Regions from separate parts of the Streptomyces sp. GB4-14 genome, predicted to be linked through region 4. Evidence: riboswitches for the same ligand, from Rfam matches in the RefSeq annotation. Region 4 holds a riboswitch; each other region holds the start of a gene.

Region 1 (7,785 bases), 1.2 Mb from region 4:
GACCGCACGGGCTCGCCGCCCACGGCGGCCTCCACCGCCTCGGCCACGAGGGCCGGGTAGTAGCCGCTGCGCTCGATCGCCGTCCGCAGCCCCTGGGACGTCGTACTGGTCTTGGCCATGTGGCCCATCCTACGGGTGGCCACCGACTGCGAGGCACCGCTCGCCCCGGGTCAGTAGGCGGGGAGGGTCCGGGGCCCGTGGTCGTCCCGGGCGGGCGGCGGCGCCAGGCGTACGGAGGCGCCCAGGACGCTGACGCCGTGCGGGGCGACGACGACCGGCTCCAGGGTGACCGCGACCACCTCCGGGTGGTCGTGGACGAGGCGCGACACGCGCAGCATCAGCTCCTCCAGGGCGGGGGTGTCGACGGGCGCCGAGCCGCGCCAGCCGAACAGCAGCGGGGCCGTGCGGATGGAGCGGACCAGCGAGGTGGCGTCCCGGTCGGTCACCGGGATCAGGCGGTGCGCCATGTCGCCGAGCAGCTGGGAGGCGGCCCCGGCGAGCCCGAAGGACAGCACGGCGCCGGCCGCGGGGTCGATGACCGCGCGGACCACCGTGTCCACCCCGCGCGGGGCCATCCGCTGCACCACCGGGCGCAGCTCCTGCGGGCTGCCGAACAGCTCGGTGAGTTCGGTGTACGCCCGGCGCAGCTGCTCCTCGTCGGCGAGGTCGAGGCGGACGCCGCCCAGGTCGGCGCGGTGCCTGAGGTGCGGGGCGGTCGCCTTGAGGGCGACCGGGTAGCCGAGCGTGCGGGCGGCCTCGGCGGCGGCGTCCGGGGTGGGCGCGGGCAGCGCGCGGTGCACGTGGACGCCGTAGGCGGCGAGCAGTTCGCAGGTGGCCTCGGTGGTGAGGGTGAGGCCCTGGCCGCGGGCGAGCAGCCGGTCGATGAGGGCGGCGGCGCCCCGCTCGTCGATGTCCTCGTACTCGGGCACCTTGCCGGGGTCGACGGCGTCCCGCCGCCACTGCCCGTACGCCACGGCCTGCGCGAGCGCCCGCACGGCACGCTCGGCGGCGGGGTAGGCGGGGATGGGGTGGGCGCCCTCGGGGGGTGGCACGGGAGCGGGCGCGCCCCTGCCGTCCGCCTCGGCGCTCTCGTCCGCCCCTGTCCGGGGTTCCGCGCGCTCCCCCGTCGGTGTGCCGCCGGCCGTGGGGACGGGGCCGGAGGCGGCGCCCGGCTGGGGCGCCGTGCTCGTCGCGGCGGACAGGGCCTCCGCGAGGCCGCCCAGCTCGACGTGGACCACGAGGACCGGCTTGGTGGGCTGCTCGGCGGCGGCCGAGCGCAGCGCCTCCGCGAGGGCGGCGTCGCCGACCGAGCCCTCCCCCACCGAGGGGATGGCGGTGACGACGACGGCGTCGGAGGAGTCGTCGGCCAGGGCGCGGGACAGCGCCGCGTGGAAGTCCGCCGCGGAGGCGGCGGTGGTGAGGTCCTGCGGCGGGTGCGGGCGCAGCCCCTCGGCGAGGCAGGCGTCGTAGGTGAGCAGGCCCAGGGACTCGGAGTTGCCGAGGATCGCCACCCGGGGTCCGGCGGGCAGCGGCTGGCGGGCGAGCAGCAGGCCGGCGTCGACCAGTTCGGTGATGGTGTCGACGCGGATCACCCCGGCCTGGCGCAGCAGGGCGGAGACCGTGGCGTGCGGCAGCTGGGTCGCGCGGACGGCGTGCCCGCGCGGGCCCGCCCCGTGGCGCGCGCCCTGCACCACGACCAGCGGCTTGGCGGCGGCGGTGCGGCGGGCGAGGCGGGTGAACTTGCGGGGGTTGCCGATGGACTCCAGGTACATCAGGGCGACATCGGTGTCGGCGTCCTCGTACCAGTACTGCAGGACGTCGTTGCCGGAGACGTCGGCGCGGTTGCCGGAGGAGACGAACGTGGACAGGCCGGTGACACCGGTGACGCCGCCGCCGCGCCGGTGCAGCCGGGACAGCAGCGCGACGCCGATGGCGCCGGACTGGGCGAACAGGCCGATGCGGCCGGCGCGGGGCATGTCGGGGGCGAGCGAGGCGTTGAGCCGTACCTCGGGCGAGGTGTTGATGACGCCGAAGGAGTTCGGTCCGATGATCCGCATGCCGTGTCTGCGGGCCTGCCGGACCAGGGCGCGCTGGCGCTCCTTGCCCCCGGGGCCGGACTCGGCGTAGCCGGCGGAGACCACGACGAGGCCCTGGACGTCGTGCTCGCCGCACTCGGCGACCACCTCGGGGACCCGTTCGGCGGGCACCGCGACGACCGCGAGGTCCACGGGCCCGTCGATGTCACGCACGGAGCGGAAGGCGGGGACGCCGTCGAGTTCCTTCTGTCCCTCCGGCAGCGCCCCGTTGACGGCGTAGAGGCGGCCGGTGAAGCCGCCGTCGCGGATGTTGCCCAGGATGCTGCGTCCGACGCCGCCGGGGGCGCGGCCGGTGCCGATGACGGCGACCGCGCCGGGCGCGAGGAGCCGCTGCACCGAGCGGGCCTCCGCGCGCTGCTCTCGCGCGTACTGCACGGCCAGGGAGCGGTCGGTGGGTTCCAGGTCGAACTCCAGGCGCACCACGCCGTCCTCGAAGCTGCGCTTCTGGGTGTACCCGGCGTCGGTGAACACCTTGATCATCTTGGTGTTGGCGGGCAGCACCTCGGCGGCGAACCGGCGGATGCCGCGCTCCCGGGCGACTGCGGCGATGTGCTCCAGGAGGGCCGAGGCGACGCCCCGGCCCTGGTGGGCGTCCTGCACCAGGAAGGCGACCTCGGCCTCGTCGGCCTCCGCCCCGGTCGCGGGCCGGCCGCCGGCGCCGATGCGGTCGTAGCGCACGGTGCCGATGAAGTCGTCGCCGACGGTCGCCGCGAGCCCGACCCGGTCCACGAAGTCGTGGTGGGTGAAGCGGTGGACGTCCTTGGCGGACAGCCGGGGGTAGGGCGCGAAGAAGCGGTAGTACTTCGACTCGTCGGACACCTGCTCGTAGAAGCTGACCAGGCGCTCGGCGTCGTCGGCGGTGATGGGGCGGATGCGTGCGGTGCCGCCGTCGCGCAGCACCACGTCGGCCTCCCAGTGGGCGGGGTACTCGTGGCGGTCCGACGAGGTCTGCATGGGCCCCAGAGTACGGCTCGCGTCCGACGGCGGCGCGAGGCAGTCTGTGGTGGACGACCGCCGGGCCGAGGCCGCGGCCCGGCGGCCTCGGGGGGCCGTCCCTGACGCCGCTCCGGGCACGCGTCACGATATGGAAGACTGGTCTAGACAACCCTGAACAGTGAAGGGCAGCAACACATGGCTGAGCGCCGCGTCAACGTCGGCTGGGCCGAGGGTCTCCACGCCCGCCCCGCCTCCATCTTCGTCCGAGCCGCCACGGCCGCAGGCGTCCCGGTGACGATCGCCAAGGCCGGGGGCACCCCCGTCAACGCGGCCTCGATGCTGGCCGTCCTGGGCCTGGGCGCCCAGGGCGGCGAGGAGATCGTCCTCGCCTCCGACGCCGAGGGCGCGGACGCCGCCCTGGACCGTCTGGCGAAGCTGGTCGCCGAGGGCCTCGAGGAACTCCCCGAGACCGTCTGAACCGGAATTCCGCACGCGACGGCCGTGCGACACGGAAAGGCCCGCCCCGATCACCGGGCGGGCCTTTCTCTTCCCCATTTCAGGGCAGCAGAAAAACCCCCCGCGATTTCCGCACTCTTTGTATACGGGAACCGTGTTAATGGCGCAGGCCCGTCATGTTTACGGGATGTTGCGAGTTCCTCACACGGTCCGTGCGGACGGCTCGGTCGGCGCCGGAGCCGAACCGCAGCCGGTGCCCGGCGTCCGCCTGCTCGGTGTGCAGCGCCGTCAGGGTCCGCGCCCGCTCGCCGTCGCCGCGCGCCACGGCGTCCACGATCGCGCCGTGCTCCGCCCAGTACGCGACCGGGTCGGAAGGTCCGTCGACCGCGTACATCCAGGCGATCTTGTGCCTGAGCTGGGTCAGCATCGACGTCAGCGCCGGGCTGCCGGAGGCCTGGGCGAGCGTCTCGTGGAACCAGCCGCCCAGCGAGCGGAGGTCGTCGCTGCTGCCCTGACGTGCGCGTTCCTGCCCCAGCCTGACCAGGCCGCGCAGCACTTTCAGATGGGCGTCGGTGCGCCGCTGCGCGGCCCGGGAGGCGCCCAGGGGCTCCAGGAGCCGGCGCATCTCCAGCAGGTCGGCGGCCTCCTGCTCGGTGGGCTCCGCCACGCACGCGCCCGCGTGCCGACGGGTCACCACGAACCCCTCGGCCTCCAGGGTGCGCAGCGCCTCGCGGACGGGGACGCGGGAGACCCCGTAGCGGCGGGCGAGCAGTTCCTCGGTGAGCCGGCTCCCGCGCTCGTAGACACCGGCGACGATGTCGTCCCGGATCGCCGTGCACACCGAGTGCGCGGGAATACGCATGACCGACCTCCGGCTTAATCCCCGTGAAACGTCGACGATTGACGTCCGTTCGTGACTCTATTGCAATCGACGACAATTTCCGACGGCGGACCGGAATCCATACATAATTTTTGGACAGGGGGCGCCCGCACCGACGGGTTCGGAAACGGCGAAAGCCCCGGCTCGCGGAGAGCCGGGGCCCGAAGGCGGGAGGGTGCGCCTCAGATGTTCACGCCGTGCGACCGGAGGTAGGCGACCGGGTCGAGGTCGGAGCCGTACTCGGCGGACATGCGCGCCTCGAAGTGCAGGTGGGCGCCGGTGACGTTGCCGGTGGCGCCGGACAGGCCGATCTGCTCCCCGGCCGCGACCTCCTGGCCCACCGACACCGCGATCGACGACAGGTGCGCGTACTGGGTGTACGTGCCGTCGTGCATCTTGATGACGACCTGATTGCCGTACGCGCCGCCCCAGCCGGCCTCGACGACCGTGCCGACGCCGACGGAGTGGACGGGCGTGCCGCTCGCTGCGTGGAAGTCGATCCCGGTGTGGCTGCCGGACGACCAGATGGCGCCGCCGCTCTGGTACGCGGTCGACACGTACGAGCCGGGGATCGGGGAGACGAAGGTGTTGAGGCGCTTGCGCTCCGCCTCACGCGCGGCGCGCTCCTTCTCGGCACGGGCCTTCTCGGCCTCCTCGGCCGCGCGCTCACGGGCCGCCTCCTCGGCGGCCTTGCGCGCGGCCTCCTGAGCCGCCACGCGGGCGGCCTCGTGCTGGGCGGCGGCCTGGGCGTCGATGCGGTCGGCGACCACGTCGCCCAGGGTGACGACGGGAGTCAGGCCGGTCTGGGCCGAGGCCGGTTCGGCGGCGAGCGCGGGGGCCGCGAGGGTGCCGACGACGCCGGTGCCCGCGAGGGCCGCGACGCCCGCGGCGCGGGCGGTGCCGCGCTGGACGCGGCTGGGACGACGGTGCTTCCCGGTGGCGCGGGTGAACGCCATGTACAAGCTGGTCCTTTCCTTCCCTCTCGCCTACCGGGTTAGCTGACGGGTTCGGAGCAGGAAGGTCTCCTACGGACCCCCTCGCGACACGCGCGGGCGTCCGATTCACCCCAGGGACTTCATGTGGGTCCCCGGCTCCCCTGGCTCGCGCCGTACGGGGACTCGGCGATGACTGTCCGGTGCCGCGGATGCGGCGCACTGCCCGACGAACAGCCCGCATGAAACTAAGCGGGACGCCTCGCAATCCCCAAACGGTTCCCGGGTTTTGTAGCGCATCCCACACGGCAGACAGGCAACCTCCGCCCCAATTCGGGCATAAGGGAGCCCCGGTGACGTACCCGTCACCGGGGCTCCCGCGCGCGTGCGTCCCGCCGCGGCCCTACTCGGCCGTCACGACGGTGACTTCGCCGATGCCGAGCGCCTCCACGGGCGCCTTGATCTGCGCCGCGTCGCCGACGAGCACGGTCACCAGACGGTCCACCGGGAAGGCGTTCACCACCGCCGCCGTGGCCTCCACGGTGCCGGTCGCCGCCAACTGCCGGTACAGGTCGGCCTGGTAGTGGTCCGGCAGGTGCTGCTCGACCTGGTCGGCCAGCGTGCTCGCGACGGCCGCGGCGGTCTCGTACTTGAGCGGCGCCACGCCCACCAGGTTCTGCACGGCGACGTCCCGCTCCTCGTCGGTGAGGCCCTCGGCGGCCAGCGTGCGCAGCACGGTCCACAGGTCGTCCAGCGCCGGGCCGGTGTTGGGGGTGTCGACCGAGCCGCTGATGGCCAGCATAGACGCGCCCGTGCCGTCAGGGGCCGAGCGGAGCACCTGGCCGAACGCCCGTACGCCGTAGGTGTATCCCTTCTCCTCGCGCAGGACGCGGTCCAGACGGGAGGTCAGGGTGCCGCCGAGGCAGTACGTGCCGAGCACCTGCGCGGGCCACACCCGGTCGTGCCGGTCCGGGCCGGTACGGCCGATCAGCAGCTGCGTCTGCACGGCGCCGGGCCGGTCCACGACGACCACGCGCCCGGTGTCGTCCGCGACCACCGGCGGTACGGGCCGCGGCTGCGCCTGGGAGCCCGTCCAGGCGCCCAGGGTGTCGGCGAGCAGCGCGTCCAGGTCGACGCCGGTGAGGTCGCCGACCACCACGGCGGTCGCCGTGGCCGGGCGGACGTGCTTCTCGTAGAAGCCGCGCACCGCCGCGGAGTCGATGCGCGCGACGGTCTCCTCGGTGCCCTGGCGCGGGCGGGACATGCGCGCGCTCGCCGGGAACAGCTCCTTGGCGAGCTCCTTCGCGGCGCGGCGGGACGGGTTCGCCAGCTCGTGCGGGATCTCGTCGAGGCGGTTGCGGACCAGCCGCTCGATCTCACTGTCGGCGAAGGCGGGCGCGCGCAGGGCGTCGGCGACCAGTCCGAGCCCCTTGGGGAGCCGCGAGGCCGGCACCTCGAGGCTGAGGCGGACGCCGGGGTGGTCGGCGTGCGCGTCGAGGGTGGCGCCACAGCGCTCCAGCTCGGCGGCGAACTCCTCGGCGGAGTGCTTGTCGGTGCCCTCGGAGAAGGCGCGCGCCATGATGGTGGCGACGCCGTCCAGGCCCTCCGGCTCCGCGTCCAGGGGCGCGTCGAGGACCACCTCGACGGCGACGACCTGCTGGCCGGGGCGGTGGCAGCGCAGCACCGTCAGGCCGTTGTCGAGGGCGCCGCGCTCGGGGGCCGGGAAGGCCCAGGGCTTGGCCTCGCCCGCCTGCGGCCGGGGGTGGAACTCCATCGTGGCGAGCTCGGTCACTTCGCCGCCTCCTCGTTCTCGTCGGTGCCGGCTGCGGCGGCTTCGGTGGCTTCGTCGGCTGCGTCGGCTTCGTCACCGGCCGCCGGGGCGACGGGCTCGTAGACGAGCACCGCGCGGTTGTCGGGCCGCAGGCGCGCCTTGGCGACCTCCTGGACCTCCTCGGCCGTCACCTCCAGGACCCGGCTCACGGCGGTCAGGGCGAGCTGCGGGTCGCCGAACAGCACGGCGTAGCGGCACAGTTCGTCGGCGCGGCCGGCGACCGTGCCGAGCCGGTCGAGCCACTCGCGCTCCAGCTGGGCCTGGGCGCGCTCCATCTCCTCGGCGGTGGGGCCCTCCTCGGCGAACCGGGCGAGCTCCTCGTCGATGGCGGCCTCGATCACCGGCACCTCGACGTCGCCCGACGTCTTGACGTCCAGCCAGCCCAGGGACGGCGCCCCGGCCAGCCGCAGCAGGCCGAACCCGGCCGCGACGGCCGTGCGGTCGCGGCGCACCAGGCGGTTGTAGATGCGCGAGGACTCGCCGCCGCCGAGGACGGTGAGCGCCAGGTCGGCCGCGTCGCACGCGCGCGTGCCGTCCTCCGGGAGCCGGTAGGCGGCCATCAGCGCCCGCGCCGGGACCTCCTCCTCGACGACCTCGCGCAGCTCCTCGCCGATGACGTCGGGCAGCGAGCCGTCGCGGGGGGCGGGCTTGCCG
Region 2 (7,785 bases), 180 kb from region 4:
GCAGCAGTGACGGACGCTGGCTCGGGGGAGTGGCGCGGGGGCTCGCCGGGCATCTCGGCCTGCCCGTGATCTGGGTGCGCCTCGCGTTCGTCGCCCTGTTCATGGCCGACGGTCTCGGGGCCCTGCTGTACGCCGCGTTCTGGTTCTTCGTGCCGCTCGGGGTGGGCGGCGTCGATGCGCAGAGGCCGCCCTCGCCGGTCACCACCGAGACCACCCCGGACGGCCGCCGCAGGCTCGTCACGCGGAAACCGGACAAGGGGCAGATCGTCGCCCTGCTGCTCATGGTCGTCGTGGCCATGATCTTCGTGGGCAGCGTGGACCTCACCAACGGCGCCCGGGCCTACCTGTGGCCGACCGTCCTGGTCGGCGCGGGCGTGGCCCTGGTGTGGCGGCAGGCGGACAACGCGCGCCGGGCCCGCTGGATGGAGGTCGGCCGCCGCAGGCGGACGGTCACGCTGCTGCGGGCGGTGGCGGGCGTGCTGCTGGTGACGGCGGGCGCCTCCGGCATCTTCGTCCTGCGCGGCTCCGGCAGCCACCTCGGCGCGGTGCTGCAGGCCGCCCTCGCGGTCCTCGTGGGCGTCACCCTGCTCGCCGGGCCGTACCTCGTCCGCATGACCCAGGACCTCTCCGAGGAGCGCCTGATGCGCATCCGCGCACAGGAGCGCGCCGAGGTCGCCGCCCACGTCCACGACTCCGTGCTGCACACCCTCACCCTGATCCAGCGCAACGCGGACAGTCCCGGCGAGGTGCGCCGCCTGGCGCGGGCCCAGGAACGCGACCTGCGCGCCTGGCTCTACAAGCCGGAGGGGAACGGCAAGGACGAGGACGAGGAGCCCACCACCCTCGCCGAGGCGGTCAAGCGCAACGCAGCCGAGGTCGAGGACAAGCACGGCGTCCCCCTCGAGGTCGTGGTCGTGGGCGACTGCCCCCTCGACGAGAAGATCGGCGCGCAGATGCAGGCCGCGAGGGAAGCGATGGTCAACGCCGCCAAGTACGGTGGCGACGGAGGCGCGGTCCAGGTCTACGCGGAGGTCGAGGGGAGGACGGTGTTCGTGTCCGTCCGGGACCGCGGTCCCGGGTTCGACCTCGACTCGATACCCGCCGACCGCATGGGCGTCAGAGAATCGATCATCGGCCGCATGGAACGCAACGGCGGCACGGCGCGGCTGCGCGCGGTGCCGGACGGCGGCACCGAGGTCGAGCTGGAGATGGAGAGGGCGGAGAAGACGTCATGAGCGAGCCGACCGAGGCGAACGCAGCGGCGGAAGCGGCACCGGCGGACGGGACCGCGGAGCCGGCCGGCGGCACCGGGCGGCGCCATGTGCGCGTGGTCCTCGTCGACGACCACCGCATGTTCCGTACGGGGGTCCAGGCGGAGATCGGGCAGACCGAGCAGACCGGCGTCGAGGTGGTCGGCGAGGCCGCCGACGTCGACCAGGCGGTCACGGTCATCACCGCGACCCGGCCCGAGGTGGTGCTGCTCGACGTGCACCTGCCCGGGGGCGGCGGTGTGGAGGTGCTGCGGCGCTGCACGCCGTTGATGGGCGACCCGGAGCGGCCGGTGCGTTTCCTCGCGCTGTCCGTGTCGGACGCGGCGGAGGACGTCATCGGCGTCATCCGGGCCGGGGCGCGCGGCTACGTCACCAAGACGATCACGGGTGCCGACCTGATCGACTCGATCTTCCGGGTGCAGGAGAACGACGCGGTGTTCTCGCCGCGGCTGGCCGGGTTCGTGCTGGACGCCTTCGCGTCGACGGACGCCCCGCCGGTGGACGAGGACCTGGACCGCCTCACCCAGCGCGAGCGGGAGGTGCTGCGGCTGATCGCCCGGGGCTACGCGTACAAGGAGATCGCCAAGCAGCTGTTCATCTCGGTGAAGACGGTGGAGTCGCACGTCTCCGCGGTGCTGCGCAAGCTGCAGCTGTCCAACCGCCATGAGCTGACCCGCTGGGCGACGGCGCGGCGGCTCGTCTGAGCCGCCCGAACCGCCCGGCCGGCTGTGCCCGGTCACACCACGCGTGTCGCCCCCGCGAACGGCATCTGGTCGACGGGGGCCACGCGGACCGGGGCCGAGGGGTTCGGGGCGTGGATCATCTGCCCGTTGCCGATGTAGAGGCCGACGTGGCTGATGCCCGAGTAGAAGAACACCAGGTCTCCGGGGAGAAGTTCGGAGCGGGAGACCCGGCGGCCCGCGTCGATCTGCGCGTACGTCGTGCGCGGCAGGGAGACGCCGGCGGAGCGGTACGCGGCCAGCACGAGGCCCGAGCAGTCGAAGGCGTCGGGGCCGGTCGCGCCCCACACGTAAGGGCTGCCGAGCTTCTGGTGGGCGTAGGCGACGGCCTGCGCGGCGCGCGCATTCGGCGCCTGCGACAGGGCGGCGGCGTCCCGGACCGTACCGCCGGCCGAGCGGGCGGCGCGGCCGGAGCCGCCGGTGATCCGGACGCGCTCCTCGGGTGACATCCGCGACAGCGCCTGGCGGGCGGCGGACAGCTTCTCGGTGACCGTCCTCTTGTGACGCTCGAGTTCGGCCCGGCGGGTGGTGAGCGTCTTCACCTCGACGCGGGCCGCGCCGCGCAGCTTCTCGATCTCCCGGAGCCGGGCGCGCACCCGGCCCAGTTCGGCGTGGTGGCGGCTGCCGGCGCGTTCGGCGAGGGCCGCGCCGTCGAGGTAGGCGTCGGGGTCGTCGGACAGCATCAGCCGCAGGGCGGGGTCGAGGCCGCCGGCGCGGTACTGCGCCGCCGCGACCGTGCCCAACGCCTCCCGGGCCTTGTTGAGCCGTGCCTGGGCGCGGGCCGTCTCGTCCTGGAGGTCGCGCAGCCGCTGCCGCGCCGAATCCGCCTTCTCCTTCGCGCCGTTGTACTTCTCGGTGGCGACCTCGGCCTCGCGGTACAGGCGGCTGACGTCGGCGCCGGGTGGCGTCGGCCGCGGAGCCGCGTGTCCCGCTCCGTCGAAGCCGGCCGCGGCGGCCGCTCCCGCGAGGACCACGGTGGCGGCCGCACGGGCCGTGGTGCCGCCCACCGTGTGCTGCCGTGACCTGCGGTGCGCTGCCACCCTCGAAGCCGTCCTTCCCACCGACGCCCGCCGTGGCCGGACGACTGCCCGGCGGTCCGGCGGCGGGGTGACAGGGGAGCCGTCCGCCGCCGGACCCTTTCCTCGGCGGAGGTGTCCGGCCGCCGCTCCTGGCCCGAGCGGCGATGCGGAGCCGGTCACCTGGGGCAGGACGCTAGGCCCGGCCGCGCGGAGCGGGACACGGGTTGTGCGGAACTGTTGCCCACGGACCGCCGGGTGACCGTAAGTGACCGTAGTGCCGCACACCGCGGCTCGCTCTCACTCAGGGTGATGACCGATGTGGTGAAGGCGGGAAGGATGAGGGCGGCGGAATGCTATGGGACGCCCCTGGCTAGGCTCCGGCCTCATGGACGTACTCATCCACATCTTCGTCGGTCTGCACATCATCGGCATCGCGTCGCTGCTCGGCGGTTTCCTCACCCAGATGAAGGCGATGGGCGCGGGCACCGCCCGCTTCGTCCCCGCGATGCTGCACGGCGCGCTGACGATGCTGGTCACCGGCGTGATCCTGGTGGGTCTCAACCAGGCCCAGGACCACTCCGTGGACAACATCAAGATCGGCGTGAAGCTGGCGCTGCTGATCGTGATCCTCGGCCTGGTCTACGTGAAGCGGGACGAGGAGAAGGTGGACAAGGGCGTCTTCGGCCTGGTCGGTCTGCTGACCGTGGCGAACATCTTCATCGCGGTCCTCTGGACCTGAGCCCCCGCCCCGGAACGCCGGGCCCCCGCCGTCGACGCGAGACCGCCGGCCGAGCCGTCACAGGGCCGGCCGGCGGTTTCGTGTCCGCGCGTCGAGGGGTCCGTCAGGCCGGGCGGACGATGCTGTGGATCGCGGAGTCGCCGTCGTAGTAGACCGACTCCTCGCGGACGTACGTGCCCGGCTTCGGGGCGTGGATCATCATGCCGTTGCCGATGTAGATGCCCACGTGGGTGACGTCGTCGTAGAAGAAGACGAGGTCACCGGGTTGGGCCTGGGACACCGGGACGGTGGTGCCCGCGTTCACCTGGTCGTACGTGGTGCGCGGCAGGGAGACGCCGGCGGCCTTCCAGGCGGCCTGGGTCAGCCCCGAGCAGTCGTAGGAGCCGGGGCCGGTCGCGCCCCAGACGTACGGCTTGCCGATCTGCGCGCGGGCGAAGGCGAGGGCCTTCTCGGCCTTGGTGCCGTACGACGAGGCGGCCGGCGGGGTCCCGGTCGAGCCCGTGGACCCGGCCTCGGAGCCCTCCGAGGCGCCGCCGCCCTGCTGCGCGGCCTCCTCGCGGGCCTGCTCCTGCTCCGCCTGCTGCCGGGCCAGCTCCGCGGCCTTGCGGGCGGCCTCCTCCTGCTTGCGCCTCTCGATCGCGGCGAGCCGCGCCTTCTCCTCGGCGGTCAGCTTCGACAGGAGTTCGCGCGCGTCGGCGAGCTTCTTCTGGACGGTGGCCTTGGCCGTCTTCAGGTCGCCCTGCGTCTCGGTGAGCGTGCGGAGGCTCTCGGTGGCCTCCTGCCGCTTCTTCATGGTCTCGGTCTGCCGGGTGACGTAGTCGTCCACCGCCGCCTTCTGGCGGCCGGTCATCCGGTCCAGCACCTGACGCTGGTCGAAGATGTCCTGCGGGGTCTCCGCGAGCAGGAACGTCGCGGTGTCGGGCAGGCCCGCGCCGGTGCGGTACTGGGCGGCCGCGTACGAGCCCAGCTCGGCCCGTGCCTCGTTCAGCTTCTGCGTGCGCTGCGCCACGTCGTCGAGGAGGGTGTCGACGCGCTTGCGCTGCTTGGTGGTCTGCTCCTTGGCCGCGTTGTACTTCTCGGTCGCCGACTCGGCCTGGCGGTAGAGGTCGCCGACCTTCTTCTCGACCTCCTCCAGGCTCGGCCGGTCCTCGCCCGGAGCGGCGTCGGCGGTCTGGGAGAGCAGGGCCACGGAGGTGAGCGCGGCCGTGGCGAGGGCCGGGGTGCGTATGCCTGCCACGCGCGTGCCCGGGGTGCGCGACTTGCGGTGCGACGCCAAGGGAGGCGACTCCTTCCAGTGCTCCGCCTACCGGGTTAGCTGTCGGGTTCGGGCGAGTGGCTGGAAGGGTTGCCCTACGGCCTGCTCCGAAGAGTGGGCCGATTCACCCCAGGTCTCGGTGGGTCCCCGGATCCGGCTGCCACGGCGGACAGTGACGGACTCGGCGGGGGCCGCACGGTCCGGCGAGGTTCGCCGGCGGGGGACGAGCGGCCCGGACCGCACGGTAGCCAACTGGTGTGGCCCTTGTGAAGGTTGATGGGTGATATGCCCGATACATTTTCGTGACCTTCCCGTGGATGTCACGCAGGGTGAGTCGGTGACCGTGGAGGGTGCCCGCCCCGGCGCCCCCGGGAAGGGCCGGGGGATGTTTCCGGGGCGGCCCCGGGTTGTCGGTGGAGCGCCCTAGACTCGGAGAGCGATGAGCAGCCTCTTTGACGACAGCTTCCTGGCGGACCTCCAGGCCCAGCGCGGCCCGGCGGACGAGCCCCCGCCGCCGCCCGAGGACGAGCACGCCCCGGAGCCCCTGCCGGACGACCTGTTCGGCGGGAAGTTCGACGTGCCCCCGGAGCGGGACTCCTACTACCGGGACGGCGCCCCCCGCCCGGTGATCGACTCCGCCGCGCTGCTGGAGGGGCTGAACGACAACCAGCGCGCCGCGGTCGTGCACTCCGGCTCCCCCCTGCTCATCGTCGCGGGAGCCGGGTCCGGCAAGACCCGCGTGCTCACCCATCGCATCGCCTACCTGCTCGCCGAGCGGGACGTCCACCCGGGCCAGATCCTCGCGATCACCTTCACCAACAAGGCCGCGGGCGAGATGAAGGAGCGCGTCGAACAGCTCGTCGGCCCCCGGGCGAACGCGATGTGGGTCATGACCTTCCACAGCGCGTGCGTCCGCATCCTGCGCCGCGAGTCCAAGAAGCTCGGCTTCACCTCGTCCTTCTCGATCTACGACGCCGCCGACTCCAAGCGCCTGATGGCCCTCGTCTGCCGCGACCTGGACCTCGACCCCAAGCGCTTCCCGCCGAAGTCCTTCAGCGCCAAGATCAGCAACCTGAAGAACGAGCTGATCGACGAGGAGGACTTCGCCGCGCAGGCCACGGACGGGTTCGAGAAGACCCTCGCCCAGGCCTACGCGCTGTACCAGTCGCGCCTGCGCGAGGCGAACGCGCTGGACTTCGACGACCTGATCATGACGACGGTCAATCTGCTCCGCGCCTTCCCCGACGTCGCCGAGCACTACCGCCGCCGCTTCCGGCACGTCCTGGTCGACGAGTACCAGGACACCAACCACGCCCAGTACGCCCTGGTGCGCGAGCTGGTCGGGGGCGCCTCGGAGCACCCCGTCGACGTCCCGCCGGAGGCCGAGGTGCCGCCCGCCGAGCTGTGCGTGGTGGGTGACGCCGACCAGTCCATCTATGCCTTCCGCGGCGCGACGATCCGCAACATCCTCCAGTTCGAGGAGGACTACCCGGACGCGACGACGATCCTGCTGGAGCAGAACTACCGCTCCACGCAGACGATCCTGTCCGCCGCCAACGCCGTCATCGAGCGCAACGAGTCCCGCCGCCCGAAGAACCTGTGGACCAACGCCGGCACCGGCGCGCTCATCACCGGCTACGTCGCCGACACGGAGCACGACGAGGCGCAGTTCGTCGCCGACGAGATAGACCGCCTCACGGACGCGGGCGAGGCCAAGGCCGGCGACGTCGCCGTCTTCTACCGCACCAACGCACAGTCCCGTGTCTTCGAGGAGATCTTCATCCGCGTCGGCCTGCCGTACAAGGTCGTCGGCGGCGTCCGCTTCTACGAGCGCAAGGAGGTCCGGGACGTTCTGGCCTACCTGCGGGTGCTGGCCAACCCGGAGGACTCGGTGCCGCTGCGCCGCATCCTCAACGTCCCCAAGCGCGGCATCGGCGACCGCGCCGAGGCCATGATCGACGCGCTCGCCCAGCGGGAGAAGATCAGCTTCCCGCAGGCGCTGCGCCGCGTCGACGAGGCGTACGGCATGGCCGCCCGGTCGGCGAACGCGGTCAAGCGGTTCAACACGCTGATGGAGGACCTCCGTACGGTCGTCGAGTCGGGGGCGGGGCCGGCGACGGTCCTCGAAGCCATCCTCGAACGCACCGGCTACCTCGCCGAGTTGCAGGCGTCCACCGATCCGCAGGACGAGACCCGCATCGAGAACCTGCAGGAACTCGCGGCCGTCGCCCTGGAGTTCGAGCAGGAGCGCGGCGAGGGCGAGACCGGCACGCTGGCAGACTTCCTCGAGCAGGTCGCCCTGGTCGCCGACTCCGACCAGATCCCCGACGAGGAGGACGGCGACGGCGTCATCACGCTGATGACCCTCCACACCGCCAAGGGTCTGGAGTTCCCGGTCGTCTTCCTCACCGGCATGGAGGACGGCGTCTTCCCGCACATGCGCGCCCTCGGCCAGACCAAGGAGCTGGAGGAGGAGCGCCGCCTGGCGTACGTCGGCATCACGCGCGCCCGCGAGCGGCTCTACCTCACGCGGTCGGTGATGCGCAGCGCCTGGGGCCAGCCGTCGTACAACCCGCCCTCGCGGTTCCTGGAGGAAATCCCGGCCACGCACCTGGAGTGGAAGCGGACCGGGGGGAGCGCGCCGATGTCCTCCGGGCCGGCGTCCGGGGTGGCGGCGTCGCTGTCGTCGACCCGCTCCCGCTCGTCCGCGTCGGGCGCGTCCGGCTTCGCCACCCGGCGTACTTCGGAGAAGCCCGTGGTG
Region 3 (7,785 bases), 850 kb from region 4:
CGGTCGCCGGGCCGGTCCGCGGGGACGGGCGGCCGTGCGCGCCGTCCCCGTAAAATCGAGGGCACTGTGTCTGATTCCGTGATGAGCACCCCCGAAGCACCGCATGCCGAGCGCGCCGCCGGCGAGTCGGCCCCCCGCGCCCGCGCGAAGGGGGAGCCGCGCTTCCCCGACGGCCCGAAGGCGGACCCCGCCGGGTCGCACTTCGAGCGCCGCATCCGCAGCTTCCAGCCCCGCCGCAGCCGCGTCACCGCAGGTCAGGCGGACGCGCTGCAGCGGCTGTGGCCGGTGTGGGGGCTCGACATCGACGGCAGCCGCCGACTGGACCTGGCCGAGCTGTTCGGGAACGGACGGCCGGTCGTCCTGGAGATCGGCTTCGGCATGGGGGAGGCCACCGCGGAGATGGCCGCCGCCGACCCGGACACGAACATCCTCGCCGTGGACGTGCACACCCCCGGCCAGGGGCATCTGCTGCACCTCGCCGAGGAGCGCGGCCTGACCAATGTGCGCGTGGCGAACGGCGACGCGATCATCCTGCTGCGCGAGATGCTCACCCCGGACGCGCTGAGCGGGCTGCGCGTGTTCTTCCCGGACCCCTGGCCGAAGAAGCGGCACCACAAGCGGCGGCTGATCCAGCCGGAGTTCCTGACCCTGGCCGCGTCCCGCCTCGCGCCGGGCGCGCTCGTGCACTGCGCCACGGACTGGGAGCCGTACGCGGAGCAGATGCTCGAGGTGCTGACCGCGCACCCCGGCTTCGAGAACACCCGGGAGGACGGCGGTTTCGCGCCGCGTCCCGAGTTCCGGCCGCTCACCCGTTTCGAGCGGCAGGGCCTGGACAAGGGTCATGTGGTGAACGACCTGCTCTTCCGCCGCGTACCGCACGACGACCGCGCCGGGCACCGGGACGGAGGCCCTGCCTGACCTCCCCGGCCCTCCTCCTGAGCCCGCACGCAGCCCTGCCCCTTTCTCGTTAGGGTCGAATCCGTGGCCAGCAGCCCTCCGCACCCGCCGTACCCCGGCGCAGTTCCCGGCAGCACGCTGCGGCACCCGCACTGGTGGCAGCGCCCGGCGGTCCGCTACGGAGCGGTGGTCACGCTGCTGGCCCTGTCCGGTCTGGTGATCCTCGCGCTGGTGCGGGAGCAGACGGGCACGCAGGGCTTCCTGGTGGGTCTGGGACTGGCCGTGCTGCCGGTGCCCCTGCTGCTCGCGGCGTTCCGCTGGCTGGGGCGGGTGGAGCCGGTCCCCTGGCGGAACCTGCTGTTCGCCTTCGCCTGGGGGGCGTGCGCGGCGGCGCTGATCGCGATCGTGGCGAACAGCTTCGCCACCCGGTGGATAGCGACGACCACCGCCGACCCGGCCGGCGCCGACACCCTGGGCGCGACGGTCATAGCGCCGGTCGTGGAGGAGACGGCGAAGGCTGCGGCGGTGCTGCTGCTCTTCCTGTTCCGCAGACGCGACTTCCACGGGATCCTCGACGGCGTGGTGGCGGCCGGGTTCACCGCGACCGGTTTCGCGTTCACCGAGAACGTCCTTTACCTGGGCAACGCCTTCGGCACCGACCAGCTCACCGGCGGCAGCGGCATCGCCTCGGTCACCGCGGCGACCTTCTTCGTCCGCGTCGTCATGTCGCCCTTCGCGCACCCCCTGTTCACCGTGCTCACCGGACTCGGCTTCGGCGCGGCCGCCCTGACCGCCGACCGCCGGCGGGTGCGGCGCGTCCTCCTCCCCCTCGCCGGGCTGCTCCTCGCGATGGGCATGCACGCTCTGTGGAACGGCTCCACCACGCTCGGCCGGTTCGGCTTCATCGCGGTGTACGGGGCGTTCATGGTGCCGACGTTCGGGCTGCTGACCTGGCTGGTGGTGTGGACGCGGCAGCGGGAGCTGCGGACCGTGCGCACGGAGCTGCCCGCGTACGTGGTGGCGGGCTGGCTGCGTCCGGCGGAGCCGTTCGCGCTGGGCTCGATGCGGGCGCGGCGCCTCGCCCGGAAGGCGGCCCGTGAGCACGGGGGCAGGCCGGCCGCGCGGGCGGTCGCCCAGTACGAGGCGTACGCGACCCAGCTGGCGTTCCTGCGGCACCGGGGCCGCGCGGGGAAGGCCGGGGCGGACTTCGCGACGCGGGAGCGGGAGCTGCTGCTGGAGCTGTGGCACCGGCGCGCCGCGGCCCGGCCGGCGCTGGAGCACGCGGCCCGGCTCACGGCGCCCCCGGTGCCGTACGGCGCGGGGTGGGCGTACGGGCCCGTCCCGGCGGCGTGGCCCGCGCAGGGCCGGCCGCCGTATCCGGCGTACGGAGAGAACCCCTACCGCCGCTGAGAAGGTCCCGGACATGCGGAACCGGCAGCCCTGACGTCGGGGGGTCGTCGTCGGGGCTGCCGGCGTTCACGGCGTCGGCGGCCGGGAGACGGCCGCCGGGGTGGTTCAGACGGAGAGGCCCTTGCCGGCCAGCCAGGCGGCCGGGTCGACGCCGCCGGAGGTGCCGGCGGGGTGGACCTCGAGGTGGAGATGGGCGCCGGTCACGTTGCCGGTCGCGCCGACACGGCCGATCACGTCGCCGGTGTTGACCTTCTGGCCGACGCTGACGTTGATCGACGACTGGTGGGCGTACCAGACCTCGGTGCCGTCGTCGAGGGTGAGCACGGTCTTGTAGCCGTACGAGCCGTCCCAGCCCGCGGAGGTGATCGTGCCGGTGTGGACCGCCTTGATCAGGGTGCCGGTGGGCGCGGCGAAGTCGAGGCCGGTGTGGTAGCCGGAGGACCAGTAGGCGCCGGCCTGACCGAAGGTCGAGGTGATGGTGTACGAGGAGGTCGGCAGCGCGTACTGCTTGGCCAGCTCGGCGAGACGCTCGGCCTCGGCCTTCTTCGCGGCCTCCTCCTCCGCCTTCTTCTTGGCGGCCTCGGCCTTCTCCTTGGCCTCCTTCTCCGCCTTGGCGGCGGCCTCGGCGGCCTCCTTCTCGGCGGCGGCGAGGGCGGCGGCCTGCGCCTTGCTCTGCGCCTGGCCCTGCTGCTGCTCGACCTGGGCCATGATGCGGGCGCGCAGCGCCTCGCCGGCTCCGGCGCCCTCCTCCGTGCCGGTGTCGGCGGCGGCCATCCGGCCGATGTCGCTGAGGGGGGTGCTGGAGCCCTTCGGGGTTTCCTCGTCGGAGATGAGGGAACCCACGTTGGGAAGGTCGGGCATGGAGATGGAGACAGGCGGCTTGCCGGTCTGGGCGCTGGCCATGCCGCCGGCGCCGACGGCGGCTATGACGCCGACACCGAGGACGGTGGAGCTGCGGGCGAGTCCGCCTCCGCGCTGCTTGGCGACGCGGTGCCGGCCGCGCACGGGGCGCACGGACTCCGCGGTGGGGTTCCACTCCTCGAAGGGGCCCTCGTCGGCGCCGGGGGCGCCGTAGGCGAAGGTGTCGCTCGGCTTGAACGGGGCCTCGGGGGCAGGCGGGTTGGACGCCACGTGGGCGCGCTCCTTTCCTTCCTTCTCGCCTACCGGGTTAGCTGACGGGTTCGGAGCAGGAAGGTCTCCTACGCGCGTATACGAACCGTGCTTCCACGGCGGTATCCGCCCGATTCACCCCATGGTGGTGGTTCCCCGGTTCCCTTGCGGGATTCGGCGCGTGCGCACGGAGCCGCCTTCTGTGACGGCTGGGACGACCGCGCTGCGTTATCGAACGTTAATAGACGCGGGGTCCGGATTCCAAGCCGTTCCTCTTGATCGTTAACGATTTCCGCGCGGACTTAAGTGCCATGAGGGGGCGAAAACGGGCGAGTTGACTGCACCGTTGACGACCCGTCGAACCTGACGGTGCGTCAGTTGTTATGCGCTGCGGCGCCGTTCCCTCACTGTGCGTGAGAAGCGGGGTGCAGGCGGGGAACGGGCGTCGTCGTGGAGAAACACCGAGGGCCGGAACCCTTTCGGATTCCGGCCCTCGGCCTTCAGTAGCGGGGACAGGATTTGAACCTGCGACCTCTGGGTTATGAGCCCAGCGAGCTACCGAGCTGCTCCACCCCGCGTCGGTAAACACCAGTGTACGGCATCCACGGGGCCCGATGCACACCACTTCCCCCGCGGGCGCGATCAGCCGCCCAGCAGGTGCGCGTTCGGCGCCTTCGCGCGCTGCTCGAAGTCCGGCAGCACCAGCACCGTGGCGCCCCCGTCCGTCAGTACGGCGCTGCCGTCGGCGTCCGTCACGAAGGTGTCCGGCTCCCGCCAGGCCGTGACCACCCTGCGCACCCCCGCGTCCAGGATCAGCCGTGCGCAGGGCGCCGGCCGGGACGCGCGGCGGGCGCACGGTTCCAGGCTGGAGTAGACGGTGGCGCCGGCCAGCCGCGGGTCGGTGGGGTCGGCCTTGGCGAGCGCGGCCTCCTCCGCGTGCACCACCGGGTCGTCGCCCTCCCGGGAATGGCCCCGCGCCAGCTCGGTGCCGTCGGCGGCGACCACGACCGCGCCGACGCTGAACGCGGTCCCGGAGGGCGGGCACTGCGCGGCCAGGTCGCAGGCGAGGGCGAGCCAGTGGCGGTCGGCGGCGGACGGCAGCGCTCCGGTGCCGGGCGCGGTGGGCTCGTAGCGCATCAGGACGACGTCGCCGAGGGGCCGGGTCTCGACCAGGCGCAGCCGCCCGCCCTGGTAGGAGCCGGGGCCGAACAGGCGTGGGGCGTCCGGGTCGCCGACGAACAGCGGGGCGAGGACGAGCTGGAGCTCGTCGGCGAGGCCCTGGGTCGTCAGCTGGGTGTGGATCCGCCCGCCGCCCTCCACCATCAGCCGCCGTACCCCGCGCACGTCGTGCAGGTGCTCCAGCAGCCGCCGCCAGTCCAGGGCGTCGCCGAGCGGCACGACGTCCGCGGCGATGCCCAGGGCGCGGGCCCGTTCGGCGCCCTTGCCGGTGGTGTACAGGACCTTCTCGCCGCCGGTGTGCCAGAAGCGGGCCGCCGGGTCCAGGTCGCCGGAGCCGCTCACCGTGACCTTCAGCGGGTACTCCGGCAGGCCGTCGGCGACCCGGCCGGCGCGGCGCTCGGGCGAGTTGACCAGCAGCCGGGGGTTGTCGGCGCGGATCGTGCCGGCGCCGACCAGGATGGCGTCCACGGACGCCCGTACCTCGTCGACCCGGTCGAAGTCGGCCGGGCTCGACAGCAGCAGCCGCTCCGGGCCGGTGTCGTCCAGGTAGCCGTCGAGGGAGACGGCGGCGGACAGCAGGACGTACGGGTACGGCATCGGCGGGCTCTCCCGGGTTGCGGGCGGCGGCGGGACCGCTGCGCGGTCCGGCTCCAGTCTGGCAACCCGTGCGGCCGGGGGCGGAGGTCAGGGCTCGATCAGACCGACCCGGATGGCGTACCGGGTGAGCTCCAGGCGGTCCTTCAGGCCCAGCTTGGCGAGCAGATTGGCACGGTGCCGCTCCACCGTCTTGGGGCTGATCACCAGCATGTCCGCGATCTGCTGCGAGGTGTGGCCCTCGGCGACGAGCTTGAGGATCTGCTCCTCGCGGTCGGTGATGGCCTTCGCCGGCAGGGTCCGCCCCTCGCGCGCGAGGTCGAGGTAGTTGTGGATGAGGGCGTTGACCGCCCCCGGGTAGAGGAAGGGCTCGCCCCGCATGGTGGCGTGGCAGGCCTGCACGAGGTCCTGGTCGGCGACCGACTTGAGGACGTAGCCGGAGGCCCCGGCGGCCAGCGCCTCGAAGAAGAACTGCTCGTTGTCGTACATGGTCAGCACCAGGATCCGGGTCTCCGGCAGCGTGCGGGAGAGCTCACGGGCCGCCTGCAGACCGGTCAGGCGCGGCATGGCGATGTCGAGGATGGCCAGGTCGGGGCGGTGCTCCCGGGCCAGTTCGAGGGCTTCCGCGCCGTCGGCGGCCTCCGCGACCACGGTCAGGTCCGGTTCGCCGTCCAGGATGAGACGGACCCCCCGGCGGACCAGCGCGTGGTCGTCGGCGAGGAGGATGCGGGTGCGGGAGGCGTCTGTCATGGTTCAGCGTTTCCGGTCGGGGGACGTCGGTCACGGGGGCGGCGCGTGCGCCGGCGCGGAGCGGCGCACGACGGCCGGGGTGGTCGAGGGGACGGACTTCCGTACGGGCCGCACGGGGACGAGGACGTGCGCGGGGAAACGCGCGGGGACGGGCACGGCGAGCCGCAGCTCGGTGCCGCCGCCCGCGCGGGGCTCCACGGTCAGCTCGGCCCCCACCAGCAGCGCCCGCTCCCGCATGCCGCGGATGCCGGCGCCCTCGTCGGCGCCGCCGATGCCGCGGCCGTCGTCGCGGACCCGCAGCTCGACCCCGCCGGGCGTGCGGCGCAGGGCCAGCTCGGCGCGGCGCGCCCCCGCGTGCCGCGCGATGTTGGTGAGGCCCTCCTGGGCGACCCGGTAGAGCACCAGCTCCGACTCGCGGTCCAGCTCGGGCAGGTCGGGGCCGAGGCAGTGCTGGACGGTCAGCCCGGGACCGCCGAACTCGGTGGCGAGCGCCTTGAGAGCACTGGTCAGGCCCAGCTCGTCCAGCACACCGGGACGCAGCCGGCGGGCGATCCGCCGGATCTCCTCCAGCGAGGCGCGGGTGGTCTCCTGCACCTGGCGCAGCTCGTCGCCGAGCTCCGCCGGTGCGTGGTCGGCGGCCCGCTTGAGCTGCAGCAGCACGGCGGTCAGCGACTGGCCCACCTCGTCGTGCAGCTCGCGGGCGATACGGCGGCGCTCCGCCTCCTGCGCGGACAGGGCCCGCGCACTGCTGGTGGCCCGCTCGTCCTCCAGCCGGTCCAGCATCGTGTTGTACGTGGTGATCAGCTCGGCGATCTCGCCGCGCCCGCCGACCACGGTCCGGTGTCCCGGGCGGAGCAGGTCGGTGGTGTTCATGGCGCGGGTGAGGCGCTGCAGCGGGGCGAGTCCGACGCGCAGCAGCAGGGCGTTGGCGACGAGCATGGCGGCCAGTCCCACGGTGAGCACGGCGGCCTCGGTGAGCAGCACCGGCGTGGACACGGTGACGGGTCCGAGGAGCAGGGCGGTGGCGACGATCAGCACGACGGCGTTCAGCAGGAAGATGCGCCAGAACAGAGGCACCCGGTGCCGCCTCCTCGCCGTCGGTCCGCTCATGGTCCCGACGGCCCGCGGCCGGGGGCGCGGCGCGGGCCGTCACCGTCCAGCCTCCGCCCCTGACCGGGGCCGCGCCATCGGTGACAGTCCCCATTTTCCCGGCGTGGGCGGACCCCGGCCCACGGTCCCGTGCGTACCGCTCCCCCAGCGAGCTGGGGGGCGCGACGGATGGCCCCGGCCGTGCGCCCCGGGCGAGGCTGGAGGCACCGTACCGGGCGGGTGACGACCTCGGCACACGGGCAAACTCCTGGGTGTCCGGCCCTGGTTGGCGGCACGCCGGCGGTTCGCGCACGTCCCGGTGCCCGGAGCGACGGCCGTCGACGGTGTGACCGGGCGGCCACCCCCTGGGAAGGAGGAGCCGTGCCCCAGTCCGACGACGACCGCCTGGTCGATCTCGCGGCCCGACTCGAGCACGAGGACCCCCGTTTCGTCCGCTCCCTCGCCACCGGCCGCCCGACCCGGCCGCGCGAGTACCGGCGGACCGGTGCCTGGTGGGTGCTGATCGTGGGGCTGGGGATGCTGGTCGCGGGCATCGTCGTCCCCGACGGGCTGCTGATCGCGGCCGGCCTGGTGGCCAGCGGCATCGGCGTGCAGCTCCTCGACCCCTATCGGCGTCCGGACGAGGACGACGCCCGGCGCCCGTCACCCCGCTGACCCGCCCCTTCCGGAGAACGCGAACGGCGCTCGCGCCGGCCTGACCGGTGCGAGCGCCGCTGCGCGCGTCGGGGGTGGCTC
Region 4 (7,785 bases):
TACGGCACGCTGGTGCTCACCGAGGCCAGCGGGTCGGTGCTGCGGCGCGAGCGTGAGGTGCCGCTGCGCAAGGAGCCCGAGAAGCCGGCCACGTCCCGTTCGGGCGGCGGGGCGGGCCGCGACCGCAAGGCGAAGGCGGCGGCGGAGCTGCCGGAGGCGCTCCAGCCGGCGTTCGAGGCGCTCCGCGCCTGGCGCGCCGAGACGGCCAAGGAGCAGGGTGTCCCGGCGTACGTGATCTTCCACGACGCGACGCTGCGGGAGATCGTCACGGTGTGGCCCACCTCGGTGGAGCAGCTCGGCGGGATCAGCGGCGTGGGCGAGAAGAAGCGGGCGACGTACGGGGAAGGGGTCGTGGAGGTGCTGGCGGGTATGTCGGCGCCGGGGGAGGCCGCTCCCGGCGCGGCAGGTGAAGCCCAGGCGCCCGAGGACGACTGGCCCGACGAGGAACCCGACTGGACCTGAGACCGGACTGGTTACGGCAGCGCCGTCAGCCCCGGTGCGAACGTGATCAGCAGCGGGACCAGCGGCACCAGCGCCGCCGCCGCCGTCGTCAGGGCGCGGTGCCGGCGGTCCAGGCGGGGCGGCGGCTCCAGGAGCCGGTCGACGCGCTCGCCGAGCAGGCGGTGGCTGGAGGAGCAGGACAGCACGCCCCGGTGCTGGTTCAGCTCGATCAGCGCCAGCGCGGTGGTCAGGTGGCCGCAGCGCCGGGAGGCCGTGTCGTCGGCGGACAGCTCCACCAGCCGGTGCGTCTGCTCGCAGAAGTGGGCGAACAGCGGCACACGCGGGAAACCGGCCGCCAGCGCAGCCGACAGATGCAGCAGCCAGTCGTGGCGGGCCCGGGCGTGACCGCGCTCGTGCGTGAGGACCGCGTCGAGCTGATGGTCCGTGAGCCGCTGCAGCGCGCCGGTCGTGACGATCAGCTGGGGCGGGCTGCCCGGCATCCACCAGGCGTCCGGGTACTCCTCCTCCAGCACCAGCAGCGGCCCGCGTCCCTCGGGGAGTCCCGCCGGGAGGTCGGGCGCGCGGTCCCGCAGGTGTGCGCGGGCGCCGGCGCGACGGCGGCGGGCCTCGACCAGTTCACGGGCGAGCATCGCCGTGGTCCAGGCGGCGCCGCAGGCCAGCAGCACGGTGAGGACGGTCGTCCACGGCGAGGCGTGCGACAGGTCGTAGGCGGCGGTCACGGCGGGCGGCGCCGGGGCGAACAACTGCGCGCGCACGGTGCCGAAGACGGCGGCGGCGCCCAGCGCCAGGGCGGTCAGACAGCACAGCAGCACGGTGGCGACCAGGCACTGCCACACCCACAGGGCGACGACCGGCTCCCGTTCCGGCCACTTCGCCCGGGTCAGCAGGCGGGGGACGGGCACGGCGGCGGTCACGGCGACCACGCTCAGCAGGAGCAGGCAGTACGTCATGCCACGGGCTCCGGATCCTGTCGGAAGAAGCGGCTCGGGGGCGTGCGGTGGTGCGATGCGCGCGGCACGGAGAACGAACGCACCGCCCGACGCCAAGTATGACGGCGAAGGGCGGTGCGAGTCAGCGTGGTTGTGCGCCTCGGTAGGGCCGGAGGGGTCAGGACGCGGGGACCACCCGTCCCGTCACCTCGCCGAGCCCCACCCGTACCCCGTCCGGTCCCGGCGCCCAGGCGGAGAGTGTCACCACGTCGCCGTCCTCGAGGAACGTCCGCTTGCCGTCGGGGAGTTCGAGCGGGTCGCGGCCGTTCCAGGTCAGCTCCAGCAGGGAACCGCGCTCCCGCTCGGCGGGGCCGCTGACCGTGCCGGAGCCGTAGAGGTCGCCGGTGCGCAGGGAGGCGCCGTTCACCGTCATGTGGGCGAGCTGCTGGGCGGCCGTCCAGTACATGGTGGAGAAGGGGCACTCGGAGACGGTGTGACCGTTGATCGTCACGGTGATGCGCAGGTCGTAGCCGCCGGGCTCCTCGCCGGAGTCGTCGAGGTACGGCAGCAGGCCGTGGGTGCGCGCGGGCGGGGCGACGCGGGCCTCGTCCAGGGCGTCCAGCGGGGTGATCCACGCCGACACCGAGGTGGCGAAGGACTTGCCGAGGAACGGGCCGAGGGGCACGTACTCCCAGGCCTGGATGTCGCGGGCGGACCAGTCGTTGAGCAGGCACAGGCCGAAGACGTGGTCGCGGTAGGCGTTCAGCGGCACGGGCCGGCCCTGCTCGGAGGGGACGCCGACGACGAAGCCGACCTCGGCCTCGATGTCCAGCCGCACCGACGGGCCGAAGACCGGGGCGGGGTCGGCGGGCGCCTTGCGCTGCCCGGAGGGGCGCACCACGTCGGTGCCGGACACCACGACGGTGCCGGAGCGGCCGTGGTAACCGATCGGCAGGTGCTTCCAGTTGGGGGTCAGGGAGTCGGCGGCGTCGGGGCGGAACATCTGCCCGACGTTCCGCGCGTGGTGCTCCGAGGCGTAGAAGTCGACGTAGTCCGCGACCTCGAACGGCAGATGGAGGGTCACCTCGGACAGCGGGTGGAAGAAGGGCTCGACGGTCTCCCGGTGCGCCGGGACGGTCACCCACGCGGTGAGCGCGCGGCGCACGTCCGACCAGGCCGTACGGCCCGCCGCCAGCAGCGGGTTGAGGGTGGGGCGCGCGAGCAGGGAGGCGTAGGGGGAGCCCAGGGCGTGTGCCGCCGCGCCGGCGTCGAGGACGTGGTCGCCCAGCCGGACGCCCACGGTGCGCTCCGTCGAACCGGGGAGCGAGAAGACGCCGTACGGCAGGTTGTGCGGGCCGAAGGGGTCGCCCTCGGGGACATCGAAGGGGGGCATCGGGTGCTGCCTCGCTTTCGTGTGCGCGGGTGGGCCACGTGTCCGTGGCCGTGCCACACGTTACGGGGTCGTGTCCCGGCGGGCTCCTGATATGAGGGACGACTCCCGGTGCCGGGGTCCGGCGGAGCGCACCGTGTTCCGGTCAAAAGGGAAAACAGTTCTCAACCGGTCGCGATGCGGCGGCACAAGAAGGCAAATCGCACCCAATGCGAGGGCATACGGGCGCGGTGAATCGGACGGTCCTCTTGTCCGTATTCTCTGATCATGGCCGCACCCACCGATTGTTCTCTCATCGCCACCGACCTGGACGGGACGCTGCTGCGCGGTGACGACACCCTCTCCGACCGCTCCCTCGCCGCCCTCGCCGGGGCCGAGCGGGCCGGTGCCCGGCACCTGGTGGTGACGGGCCGGCCGGCCCCCAGGGTGCGGTCGCTGCTCGACGACCTCGGCTGCACGGGGCTCGCGGTGTGCGGACAGGGCGCCCAGGTGTACGACGCCGCCGCGCGGCGGATGCTGTGGTCGGTCCGGCTGGACCGGGAACTGGCGGAGACCGCGCTCGGCAAGATCGAGGCCGAGGTGGGGGAGGTGTACGCCGCGGTCGACCAGGACGGGGTCGACGGGCTGACGCTGATCGAGCCGGGCTACCGGATGCCGCACCCGACGCTGCCGTCGGTGCGGGTGGAGCGGCGCGACGACCTGTGGGCGCGGCCGATCAGCAAGGTGCTGCTGCGCCACCCGGAGCTGACGGACGACGCGCTGGCGGTGGCGGCGCGGTCCGTGATCGGCTCGCTGGCCACGGTCACCATGTCGGGGCCTGGCACGGTGGAGCTCCAGCCGTGCGGGGTCACCAAGGCGACCGGTCTTGCGCTGGCCGCCGAGCATCTGGGGCTGCGCCCCGAGGACACGGTGGCCTTCGGGGACATGCCGAACGACGTCCCCATGTTCCGGTGGGCGGGCCACGGCGTCGCGATGGCCAACGCGCACCCCGAGCTGAAGGCGGTGGCCGACGAGGTCACCCTGTCGAACGAGGACGACGGCGTGGCCGTCGTCCTCGAGCGACTGTTCGGGCAGACGGCCGGGCTCGGCCGTCAGAGGTCGGCTCAGTACGCGCCGAAGACGTTGTCGATCGAGCCGTAGCGGTCGGCGGCGTAGTTGCAGGCCGCGGCGATGTTGGCGACCGGGTCGAACGGGTCGAAGGCGGTGCCGGGCACGTGGTACGCCTGGAAGGTCGGGTCGATGACCTGGAGCAGGCCCTTCGACGGGGTGCCCTTCGCGGCGTTGGAGTCCCACAGGTTGATGGCGGCCGGGTTGCCGGACGACTCCCGCATGATGTTGCGGTGGATGGAGTCGTAGGAGCCGGGGATGCCGTTCTGCGCCATGACGTCCAGCGCCTCGCGGATCCAGCCGTCGAGGTTGTCCGGGTACACGGTCGTGGAGGCGGCGGTCGTGGCCTGGGCCGAGGGGGCCGCGGAGGCGCTGGTGGCGCCGAACAGCGGCAGCGCGACCACGGCGACGCCGGTGCCGGCGACGGCGAGGGTGCGGACGAGACGGCGGCGCGACGAAGCGATGACGGGCATGTCTGGGTTCCTCTCCTACGCCTGCGAGGTGAGCTGTCGGGTTCGGGCGGGAGAGTGCCCGGCCGTGCCCCTGCGGGCATGGCTTCACCCCGAGCCGTCCCGGCGCGGTGTACCGGTACGGCGACTTACCTGGGTCCCCCGCTCCTGCCGTGCGTGAGTTGGTCGTCGGGTGTGATGCGGGTGGCGGCAGGACTCGGCGTCCACCCGGCAGGCCCGGAACGTATGCGAGGGCACATGTCGGGAACAAGTGCGACGATCACGCAAGGCACCGTTTGATCTTGAGATGGGCGGTTTTGCGTGCTTGATCCTTTGCGGTCGCCAAGCGTCAACTCCGTTGCGTGGAGCGGGGTGACGGGCGTGTGCGAGGGTGTCCCGAGGGCAGCCCGGCGCGTGACCCACTTCACGGGACGGCGACCGTGAGCGCATTCGCGACCAAGAGGAATTCGCCCACCAATGGCGGCAAATCGGACTCAGGGGTGGGGCAGGATGGTTCACGGGTCGCCGTGTCCGGGAAGGCGAGGTATGTCCGTTGTTATCAGCCGATCAAAAACACTCCGCTTCTGATCCCGTATCGCCCTGCTTGTGACCCCGGGCCCTGGCGGTGATCGAAACCTGACCGGATACGCTGACTCGAGTGGTGGCAGCGACCTATCGACAAACCGTGTAACCGCCAGCAGACACCAGCAGACAGGAGACCCCTCGTGACCGTCGTCGGGCCGTTCGGGCTGAGCGTGCGGGACCAGGCTCTGGAAGCCGATGTCCAGGCCGGATTGACGGCTGTCGAGGAAGGGCTGCTCGAAGCCACCAAGAGCGAGGTGCCGTTCATCACGGAGGCCGCCCAGCACCTGGTGCGGGCCGGCGGCAAGCGGTTCCGTCCGCTGCTCGTCATGCTCGCCGCCCGGTTCGGCGACCCCTACGCGCCCGGCATCGTGCCGTCGGCCGTCGTGGTGGAGCTCACCCACCTGGCCACGCTGTACCACGACGACGTGATGGACGAGGCCGAGGTGCGGCGTGGGGTCGCGAGCGCGAACGCCCGCTGGGGCAACTCGGTCGCCGTGCTCACCGGCGACTTCCTCTTCGCCCGCGCCTCCCACATCCTGGCCGACCTCGGCCCCGAGGCCGTGCGGGTGCAGGCCGAGGCGTTCGAGCGACTGGTCACCGGCCAGATCCTGGAGACCGCGGGCCCGCAGGACGGCCGCGACCCGGTCGACCACTACCTGGACGTCCTCGGCGGCAAGACCGGCTCCCTGGTCGCCGTCTCCTGCCGGTTCGGCGCGATGATGTCCGGCGCGGACGACACCGTCGTCGACGTCCTCACCCAGTACGGCGAGCGGCTCGGCGTCGCCTTCCAGCTCGCCGACGACGTCCTCGACATCGCCTCCGACTCCCACGAGTCCGGCAAGACTCCCGGCACCGACCTGCGCGAGGGCATCGCCACCCTCCCCGTGCTGCGGCTGCGCGAGCGGGCGGCACGGCTCGGCCTCGCCGAGGATCTCGCCCTGTGCGAGCTGCTCGACTCCGACCTCACCGACGACGCCCGGCACGCCGAGGCGCTGCGCCTGCTGCGCGCCCACCCCGCGCTCGGCCAGGCCCGCCGGGACACCGTGCGCTACGCCGAGGAGGCGCGCGCCGCCCTCGCCCCGCTGCCCGACGGCCCCGCCAAGTCGGCGCTCGTCGAGCTGTGCGACGCCGTGGTGCACCGGGCCGGCTGACGCTCCGGCAGCCGTCCCCGTACGCCTCCAGGACCCGGGCGACCCCTACGGGGCGGGTGAGGCGCCGTCCTCCCGTGTCATACCGCAGCAGTACGCACAGGTGAGCCCGCGGTCTGACGATTCCGTCCCGCCGTTCTGGTCAGATGGAACACGACGGACAACACCACTTCTCACCGGTTCGGGTGAGAATGGCGGCCCGGGCCGAACGGGTGCGAGAACACGGGACGGAAGCCGCCGCCGACCACGGAGGGCACACATGGCACCGAACGAGACCGACGACACGACGACCGCGGGGGAGGTCGAGGAGCCGCGCGCCGGGCGCCGCAAGGCCGCGCGGTACGTGGTCCCCGTCACCGTGATGGGCGTGGCGGCCGCGACGATCGGACTCGTCCCGGCGCTCGCCGACTCGGGTGACCCCGACCTGCCGGACGTCACCGCCGCGCAGCTCATCGAGAAGATCGCGCAGTCGGACGTGGAGCGGCTGTCCGGCACCGTGAAGATCACCACCGACCTCGGGCTGCCGGACCTCGGCGGGCTGGAGAGCGGCCTGCTGTCCGGCGCGGCGGGCGGCGAGGACGGCGAGGGCGGTTCCTCCGCCGACCCGTCCGGCCGGCTGACCGAGCTGGCGTCCGGCACGCACACCCTGCGCGTCGCCGTCGACGGCCCGGACCGGCAGAAGCTGTCCCTGCTGGAGAACGCCGCCGAGTACAGCCTCATCCACAACGGCAAGGACGTCTGGGGCTACGACAGCGCGTCCAACGAGGTCTACCACACCACCGTCGACGAGGCGGACGCCGAGGAGCGGAGCGCGCAGCAGCCTCCGGCCACTCCGAAGGACTTCGCGGAGGAGGCGCTGAAGGCGGTGGACGACACCACGTCCGTGAAGGTCGACGGCACCGCCCAGGTGGCCGGCCGCGACGCCTACCGGCTGGTGGTCGAGCCCAAGCAGTCCGGCTCCACCGTCGGCGCCGTCAGCATCGCCGTGGACAGCGAGACGGGCATGCCGCTGAAGTTCACGCTCACCCCGTCGAGCGGCGGCTCGGCCGTCGTGGACGTCGGCTTCACCAAGGTGAGCTTCGACCGTCCCGACGCCTCCACGTTCGCGTTCACCCCGCCCAAGGGCGCCAAGGTGACCGAGGACACCGAACAGGACCGCGGCCACGGTGACTTCGGCGGGAAGCCGGAGCGGGGCCCGAAGTCCGAGGAGGACCTCGCCAAGGGCTTCGACGGGCTGCGGATGCTCGGCGAGGGCTGGAACAGCATCGCCACCTTCGACACCGGCGCCGGTGCAGGCCTGCCGACGGAGGAGGCCGGCGACCTCGGCGGCTTCCTCGGCTCGCTCGGCGACCAGGTCAAGGGCGACTTCGGCAAGGGCACCGTGTTCAGCACGCGCCTGGTCAACGCCCTCATCACCGAGGACGGCAAGGTCTATGTGGGTACGGTCACCAAGGACGCGCTGGTGAAGGCGGCCGAGGCGGGGAAGTAGCTCCCCGGACCCACGGCCCAGGGGAACGGGGGAGCCGATGGACGGGACGTCCGCCACGGAGCAGACACGCGAGGGGCGGTCCACGGGTGACGCCGTCGTCGTCACCCGCGGGCTGACCAAGCGTTACCGCGGCGGACAGCTCGCCGTGGACGACCTGAACCTGACCGTCCCGGCGGGCAGCGTCTTCGGTTTCCTCGGCCCCAACGGCTCCGGCAAGACCACCACC

Evidence for each region. Region 4 has a riboswitch for cyclic di-AMP ahead of ELQ39_RS12810 (transglycosylase SLT domain-containing protein). Riboswitches for the same ligand answer to the same signal wherever they lie in the genome.
Region 1: another riboswitch for cyclic di-AMP. It lies ahead of ELQ39_RS07420 (M23 family metallopeptidase); the one in region 4 lies ahead of ELQ39_RS12810 (transglycosylase SLT domain-containing protein).
Region 2: another riboswitch for cyclic di-AMP. It lies ahead of ELQ39_RS11910 (C40 family peptidase); the one in region 4 lies ahead of ELQ39_RS12810 (transglycosylase SLT domain-containing protein).
Region 3: another riboswitch for cyclic di-AMP. It lies ahead of ELQ39_RS17005 (M23 family metallopeptidase); the one in region 4 lies ahead of ELQ39_RS12810 (transglycosylase SLT domain-containing protein).

Annotation. Positions count from the first base shown of each region.
Region 1 covers NZ_RZHO01000002.1:1,384,376-1,392,160, forward strand. Annotated here, with positions in the region: gene ELQ39_RS07400 (DUF5998 family protein) at 1-119, opposite strand, end outside; gene ELQ39_RS07405 (bifunctional acetate--CoA ligase family protein/GNAT family N-acetyltransferase) at 171-3,050, opposite strand; gene ELQ39_RS07410 (HPr family phosphocarrier protein) at 3,228-3,509, shown strand; gene ELQ39_RS07415 (GntR family transcriptional regulator) at 3,646-4,350, opposite strand; gene ELQ39_RS07420 (M23 family metallopeptidase) at 4,551-5,324, opposite strand; cyclic di-AMP (ydaO/yuaA leader) riboswitch at 5,337-5,502, opposite strand; gene ELQ39_RS07425 (M16 family metallopeptidase) at 5,704-7,092, opposite strand; gene ELQ39_RS07430 (M16 family metallopeptidase) at 7,089-7,785, opposite strand, start outside.
Region 2 covers NZ_RZHO01000002.1:2,388,423-2,396,207, reverse strand. Annotated here, with positions in the region: gene ELQ39_RS11930 (ATP-binding protein) at 1-1,235, shown strand, start outside; gene ELQ39_RS11925 (LuxR C-terminal-related transcriptional regulator) at 1,232-1,975, shown strand; gene ELQ39_RS11920 (C40 family peptidase) at 2,008-3,051, opposite strand; gene ELQ39_RS11915 (hypothetical protein) at 3,416-3,769, shown strand; gene ELQ39_RS11910 (C40 family peptidase) at 3,873-5,045, opposite strand; cyclic di-AMP (ydaO/yuaA leader) riboswitch at 5,053-5,221, opposite strand; gene pcrA (DNA helicase PcrA) at 5,464-7,785, shown strand, end outside.
Region 3 covers NZ_RZHO01000002.1:3,416,874-3,424,658, reverse strand. Annotated here, with positions in the region: gene trmB (tRNA (guanosine(46)-N7)-methyltransferase TrmB) at 82-918, shown strand; gene ELQ39_RS17010 (PrsW family intramembrane metalloprotease) at 982-2,307, shown strand; gene ELQ39_RS17005 (M23 family metallopeptidase) at 2,413-3,438, opposite strand; cyclic di-AMP (ydaO/yuaA leader) riboswitch at 3,450-3,607, opposite strand; tRNA gene ELQ39_RS17000 (tRNA-Met) at 3,922-3,995, opposite strand; gene ELQ39_RS16995 (dihydrofolate reductase family protein) at 4,060-5,193, opposite strand; gene ELQ39_RS16990 (response regulator) at 5,281-5,940, opposite strand; gene ELQ39_RS16985 (HAMP domain-containing sensor histidine kinase) at 5,971-7,017, opposite strand; gene ELQ39_RS16980 (DUF3040 domain-containing protein) at 7,411-7,704, shown strand.
Region 4 covers NZ_RZHO01000002.1:2,565,939-2,573,723, reverse strand. Annotated here, with positions in the region: gene recQ (DNA helicase RecQ) at 1-462, shown strand, start outside; gene ELQ39_RS12825 (M56 family metallopeptidase) at 474-1,412, opposite strand; gene fahA (fumarylacetoacetase) at 1,570-2,784, opposite strand; gene ELQ39_RS12815 (HAD family hydrolase) at 3,049-3,921, shown strand; gene ELQ39_RS12810 (transglycosylase SLT domain-containing protein) at 3,885-4,361, opposite strand; cyclic di-AMP (ydaO/yuaA leader) riboswitch at 4,365-4,494, opposite strand; gene ELQ39_RS12805 (polyprenyl synthetase family protein) at 5,063-6,073, shown strand; gene ELQ39_RS12800 (LolA family protein) at 6,330-7,559, shown strand; gene ELQ39_RS12795 (ABC transporter ATP-binding protein) at 7,597-7,785, shown strand, end outside.